3 regions of the Streptomyces sp. NPDC045021 genome follow, and region 1 is predicted to be linked to each of the others. Evidence: predicted binding sites of a transcription regulator. Region 1 holds the regulator's gene; each other region holds the start of a gene.
The links. The regulator HrcA, encoded in region 1, represses chaperone genes, less so after heat shock. The targets are predictions, from matches to a motif close to TTNGCACTCNGNNNNNCNGAGTGCNAA.
Positions count from the first base shown of each region.

Region 2: the regulator HrcA is predicted to act here: its motif matches at 1,035-1,061, upstream of groL (chaperonin GroEL).
Region 3: the regulator HrcA is predicted to act here: its motif matches at 1,006-1,032, upstream of groES (co-chaperone GroES).

Region 1 is NZ_JBWKIQ010000003.1:466,700-468,897, forward strand. It holds gene AC07DC_RS13330 (MBL fold metallo-hydrolase) at 1-156, opposite strand, end outside; gene hrcA (heat-inducible transcriptional repressor HrcA) at 325-1,341, shown strand; gene dnaJ (molecular chaperone DnaJ) at 1,342-2,198, shown strand, end outside.
Region 2 is NZ_JBWKIQ010000002.1:773,164-775,361, forward strand. It holds gene thrC (threonine synthase) at 1-26, shown strand, start outside; gene AC07DC_RS10690 (ubiquitin-like small modifier protein 1) at 23-298, shown strand; gene AC07DC_RS10695 (cold-shock protein) at 706-909, shown strand; gene groL (chaperonin GroEL) at 1,217-2,198, shown strand, end outside.
Region 3 is NZ_JBWKIQ010000006.1:235,338-237,535, forward strand. It holds gene AC07DC_RS20315 (THUMP-like domain-containing protein) at 1-951, opposite strand, end outside; gene groES (co-chaperone GroES) at 1,180-1,488, shown strand; gene groL (chaperonin GroEL) at 1,596-2,198, shown strand, end outside.

The DNA.
Region 1 (2,198 bases):
AGCGCCCTCGGCGATGGTGGAGCCGGTGTCGATGAGCAGCACGCTCTCGTCACCGACGACGAGGCCGATCGTGACGTCCAGGAAGGGAAGACGGCGGCGGGCGACGCCGGGAGCCAGGTGCTCCCAGCCGTCGGTGCCGGACTCTGCGGTATCCACACTGTGACGCTATCGCCGGGGACCCCTCCCCGCGCGCTACCGTTGCGACCCTTGCCGGGGCCTTGCTACTCCGCCGTACACTGACTGCGGGGGATGCTGGCACTCGTATCGGATGAGTGCCAGGCCACGGCAGTGCTGGTGCGGGATCTACGGCTGGAGGTGTGCGCGATGCTCAGCGAACGCAGACTCGAAGTACTGCGCGCCATCGTCCAGGACTATGTGGGCACGGAGGAGCCGGTCGGCTCCAAGGCGCTCACCGAGCGCCATGGCCTGGGCGTCTCGCCGGCCACGGTGCGCAACGACATGGCGGCGCTGGAGGACGAGGGCTACATCCACCAGCCCCACACCAGCGCGGGCCGGATCCCCACGGACAAGGGGTACCGGCTGTTCGTCGACAAGCTGGCCGGAGTGAAGCCGCTCACGTCCGCCGAGCGCCGCGCGATCCAGAACTTCCTGGACGGCGCGGTGGATCTCGACGATGTGGTGGGCCGCACCGTACGGCTGCTCGCGCAGCTCACCCGGCAGGTCGCCGTCGTCCAGTACCCGTCGCTCACCCGTTCCTCGGTGCGCCACGTCGAGCTGCTGGCGCTGGCCCCGGCGCGGATCATGCTGGTCCTCATCACGGACACCGGACGCGTCGAGCAGCGGCTCATCGACTGCCCGGCGCCGATGAGCGACACGCTGCTCGCCGATGTGCGGGCCCGGTTGAACGCCCGGGTGGTGGGCCGCCGGTTCGCGGATGTCCCGCCGCTGGTGGCGGATCTGCCGGACGGCTTCGAGTACGACGACCGGCCGTCGGTGTCGATCCTGCTGGCGACGCTGCTGGAGACGCTCGTCGAGGAGACCGAGGAGCGCATCATGCTCGGCGGCGCGGCGAACCTCACGCGCTTCAACCACGACTTCCCGTTGACGATCCGGCCGGTGATGGAAGCCCTTGAGGAGCAGATGGTGCTCCTCAAGCTCCTCGGTGAGGCCAACGACTCGGGCATGACCGTGCGGATCGGGCATGAGAATTTTCACGAGGGCTTGAATTCCACATCCGTTGTGGCGGTCGGCTACGGTTCGGGCGACGAGGCAGTCGCCAAACTCGGTGTGGTCGGACCGACCCGCATGGACTACCCCGGAACGATGGGAGCGGTACGCGCAGTGGCACGTTACGTCGGACAGATCCTGGCGGAGTCGTAAGTGGCCACGGACTATTACGCGGTCCTTGGCGTGCGCCGTGACGCCGGACAGGACGAGATCAAGAAGGCCTTCCGCCGACTCGCGCGCGAGCTGCATCCGGATGTGAATCCGGATCCGAAGACCCAGGAGCGGTTCAAGGAGATCAACGCCGCGTACGAGGTGCTCTCGGACCCGGCGAAGAAGCAGGTCTACGACCTGGGCGGGGACCCCCTGTCGTCCTCCGGCGGCGGAGGCGCGGGCGGCTTCGGTGCCGGCTTCGGCAACTTCAGCGACATCATGGACGCCTTCTTCGGGCAGTCCCAGCAGCGCGGGCCGCGGTCGCGGACCCGGCGCGGCCAGGACGCCATGATCCGGCTGGAGATCGAGCTGGACGAGGCGGCCTTCGGCACCACGAAGGACCTCCAGGTCGACACGGCGGTGACGTGCGGCACCTGCTCCGGCGAGGGCGCGGCGCCCGGCACGGCGGCGCAGACCTGCGACATGTGCCGTGGCCGCGGTGAGGTCTCGCAGGTCACCCGGTCCTTCCTGGGCCAGGTCATGACCTCGCGGCCGTGCCCGCAGTGCCAGGGCTTCGGCACCGTCGTGCCGACCCCGTGCCCCGAGTGCGCGGGCGACGGCCGGGTCAGGTCCCGCCGTACGCTCACGGTCAAGATCCCGGCGGGCGTCGACAACGGCACCCGTATCCAGCTGGCGGGCGAGGGCGAGGTCGGCCCCGGCGGCGGCCCCGCAGGCGACCTGTACGTCGAGATCCGGGAGCTTCCGCACCCGACCTTCCAGCGGCGCGGCGACGATCTGCACTGCACGGTCACCATCCCGATGACGGCGGCCTCCCTGGGCACCAAATGCCCGCTGGAGAC
Region 2 (2,198 bases), on a different contig from region 1:
CGTTCCGAGAGGCTGGCCTCGCATGAGTGCTTCTGTTCGTATTCCGACCATTCTCCGCACGTATACCGGCGGCCAGTCAGAAGTTCCGGCCGAGGGTTCGACGCTCTCCGAGATCCTTGAGTCGCTGGAGAAGAACCACACAGGTATTTCGGCGCGCGTTCTCGATGACACGGGCAAGCTGCGTCGCTTCGTGAACGTTTATGTGAATGACGATGACGTGCGCTTTTCCGAGGGTCTGCAGACGTCGGTTCCGGACGGCGCGAATGTCTCGATCATTCCGGCGGTAGCCGGAGGCTGACCTCCGTCCCTACCCAGTCCGGCACGGACTCATGCCCCGTTCACCCTGTGGTGGGCGGGGCATCTGTGTGTGGGGCGGTAGTTGAATCGAGGTACAGTTGCGGTGGACTCCCGCCCGGCCCCTTACTCGGCGCGACGATTTATCGCCAAATTCGCGAGACGATTGTCGTGTAGGCGAAGTATGTCCAGTCCGAGTTGCCCCGGATCCTTATTGTTCCTCCCCGTATTTCCGATCGGTCGTGCCCAGAATTCTCGTCGGATTGACCTGTTGCAGAGGGCATCCGTACGGATACATTCGGCCGCGGTCGACGCGTTCCGGCGCACGCCCCCGACCTTGGCGGGGGTGAGGTCTGACCCGGGTCCGCGAAGTGCGGATTCGCGATAGGGCCAGCAATAGGGGAGTTAGGGATGGCTCAGGGCACCGTCAAGTGGTTCAACGCGGAGAAGGGCTACGGCTTCATCGCGGTCGACGGTGGTGCGGATGTTTTCGTCCACTACAGCGCGATCCAGATGGACGGCTACCGCACCCTCGAGGAAGGCCAGCGGGTCGAGTTCGAGATCTCGCAAGGTCAGAAGGGGCCGCAGGCTGACATGGTCCGCCTGGCCGGCTGAAGCTCCGGAGCGTCGCCGACGGCGCTACGCACTCACGCCGAAGGGTCCGCGTCCCCGAGAGGGACGCGGGCCCTTCGTGCGTCCTCCCGCGGCACCCCTCCGGGACCCCGAGTTGTCCACAGTCGCTTGCACTCGACTAGGGCGAGTGCTAATCATTGGCGTTAGCACTCTGACAGTGAGAGTGACAGAAGGACCGGGTCGGCGAGGCCCGATCGAGCACCGGGAAGAGCCCGGTGATCGGCAGGCCGTCCGTCGCGGGCGCCACGCGGTCCACTGAAATCCACCCCTGTCCGGGAGGACCACTTCTATGGCCAAGATCATCGCGTTCAACGAGGAAGCTCGGCGCGGCCTCGAGCGCGGGATGAACCAGCTCGCCGACGCCGTCAAGGTCACCCTCGGCCCGAAGGGCCGCAACGTCGTCCTCGAGAAGAAGTGGGGCGCCCCCACGATCACCAACGATGGTGTTTCCATCGCCAAGGAGATCGAGCTCGAGGACCCGTACGAGAAGATCGGCGCCGAGCTGGTCAAGGAAGTCGCGAAGAAGACCGACGACGTTGCCGGTGACGGCACGACGACCGCGACCGTTCTCGCCCAGGCCCTCGTCAAGGAAGGCCTCCGCAACGTAGCCGCGGGCGCCAACCCGATGGCCCTCAAGCGTGGCATCGAGAAGGCCGTCGAGGCCGTCTCCGCCCAGCTGCTCGAGCAGGCCAAGGACGTGGAGACCAAGGAGCAGATCGCTTCGACGGCCTCCATCTCCGCCGCCGACACCCAGATCGGCGAGCTCATCGCCGAGGCGATGGACAAGGTCGGCAAGGAAGGCGTCATCACTGTCGAGGAGTCGCAGACCTTCGGGCTCGAGCTTGAGCTCACCGAGGGCATGCGCTTCGACAAGGGCTTCATCTCCGCCTACTTCGCGACCGACCTGGAGCGTATGGAGTCGTCGCTCGACGACCCGTACATCCTGATCGTCAACTCGAAGATCGGGTCCGTGAAGGACCTGCTCCCGCTCCTCGAGAAGGTCATGCAGTCCGGCAAGCCGCTGCTGATCATCGCGGAGGACGTGGAGGGCGAGGCGCTCTCCACCCTCGTCGTCAACAAGATCCGTGGCACCTTCAAGTCCGTCGCCGTCAAGGCTCCGGGCTTCGGTGACCGCCGCAAGGCCATGCTCGGCGACATCGCCATCCTCACCGGTGGCACCGTCATCTCCGAGGAGGTCGGCCTCAAGCTGGAGAACGCCGGTCTCGACCTGCTCGGCCGTGCCCGCAAGGTCGTCATCACCAAGGACGAGA
Region 3 (2,198 bases), on a different contig from region 1:
CGCAGTCGCGAACGGCGTCGGGTGCAGCTCGTCGGCGGTGATGTACGCGATCGTCTCGTCGATCAGCCGCCCGCCGAGCTGCTCGGCGACCTCCGCGACCAGGTGCGCGCGGATCACCGCGCCGTCCGGCTCGTAGAGATACCGGCCGACGGAGCCGGCCGGCGGGTCGGGGAGCGGGGTGCCGGTCCACAGGGTGGTGGCGGCCGGCAGCAGGGTCGCGCTCACCGAGCCGGGGTTCTTGCCGAACCACAGCACGGCCTCCTTCACATCGCCGCGGTACGAGATCCACTCCGCGGCGGCGTCGTCGGGAACGGCCTCGTGCGGGATGCCCGGCGCGACCTTCAGCGCGGCAACCGGCACCTCGCGGGCCGCCGCGATCGCCCAGGACAGCGACGGCGAGTACGCCTCAGGGTCGAAGATCCGGCCACGCCCGCCCCTTCGGGCCGGGTCCACGAAGACGGCGTCGTAGCCACCGACGGCGACCTCGGTCACATCGGCGCAGCGCACCTCGATGAGGTCCGCGAGGCCCAGCGACTCCGTATTGGCCCGCGCGACCGCGCAGGTCAGCGGGTCCCGGTCGACGGCCAGGACCGCCACACCCGCCCGCGCCAGCGCGATGGCGTCCCCGCCGATCCCGCAGCACAGATCGGCCAGCCGCCGCACGCCCAGTGCCTTGAAGCGCTCCGCGCGGTACTCCGCCACCTCGGTGCGGGTGGCCTGTTCCACCCCGTCGGGGGTGAAGTACATCCGGTACGCGTCGGCCCCGAACTTCGCCTCCGCGCGCTGCCGCAGCCGCGCCTGACCCAGAGCCGCGGAGACCAGTTCCGCGGGGTGCTCGCGGCGCAGCCGGGTCGCCTCCGCCAGTTCGCGGGTGGGGTCGTAGTCGCGCAGCGACCCCAGCAGGGCCTGCCCGGCGGGGGTCAGCAGGTAGGAGAACGCGTCAAGATCCACGCTTCGATTGTCCTCCAGACCGGCGGCACCCGACACCGTTCCGGCGGCGCTCCGTTGGCACTCCGCTTGACCGAGTGCTAAAGCCGTCCTAGTCTCGGTTCTGGCACTCAGCACTGCCGAGTGCCAGCACAACAGCGACGGGCAGGTCCGGCACCCGCGACGACGGGCCTACCAGGTCGCCACCCAGACAGACACTCCCGTTAGCCCTTTGAAGGGGGAGGTCGGAACGTGACGACCGCCAGCAGCAAGGTTGCCATCAAGCCGCTCGAGGACCGCATCGTGGTCCAGGCGCTCGAGGCTGAGCAGACCACGGCCTCCGGCCTGGTCATCCCGGACACCGCCAAGGAGAAGCCCCAGGAGGGCGTCGTCCTGGCCGTGGGCCCGGGCCGCTTCGAGGACGGTAACCGTCTTCCGCTCGACGTTTCCGTCGGCGACGTCGTGCTGTACAGCAAGTACGGCGGCACCGAGGTGAAGTACAACGGCGAGGAGTACCTCGTCCTCTCGGCCCGCGACGTTCTCGCGGTCATCGAGAAGTAGGTCTGCTTCACCACTAGCAGCAGCCGTGACCTTCCCCGGGTATCCGTGTCTACTGACCCGGCGCCCGGGGTTTGGTCTTTGACGAGGAAAAGACGAGGTAGGACGCAGTGCCGAAGATCCTTAAGTTTGACGAGGACGCCCGTCGCGCCCTTGAGCGTGGCGTCAACAAGCTTGCCGACACCGTGAAGGTGACGATCGGTCCCAAGGGCCGCAACGTCGTCATCGACAAGAAGTTCGGCGCGCCGACCATCACCAACGACGGTGTCACCATCGCCCGTGAGGTCGAGCTCGACGACCCGTACGAGAACCTTGGCGCCCAGCTCGTGAAGGAGGTGGCGACCAAGACCAACGACATCGCGGGTGACGGCACCACCACTGCCACCGTGCTGGCCCAGGCACTGGTCCGCGAGGGCCTGCGCAACGTCGCCGCCGGCGCTTCCCCCGCCTCCCTGAAGAAGGGCATCGACGCCGCGGTCAAGGCTGTCTCCGAGGAGCTGCTGAAGACCGCCCGCGCGATCGAGGGCAAGGAAGACATCGCGGCCGTCGCCGGGCTGTCCGCCCAGGACAAGCAGGTCGGCGAGCTCATCGCCGAGGCGATGGACAAGGTCGGCAAGGACGGTGTCATCACCGTCGAGGAGTCCAACACCTTCGGCCTGGAGCTGGACTTCACCGAGGGCATGGCCTTCGACAAGGGCTACCTGTCGCCCTAC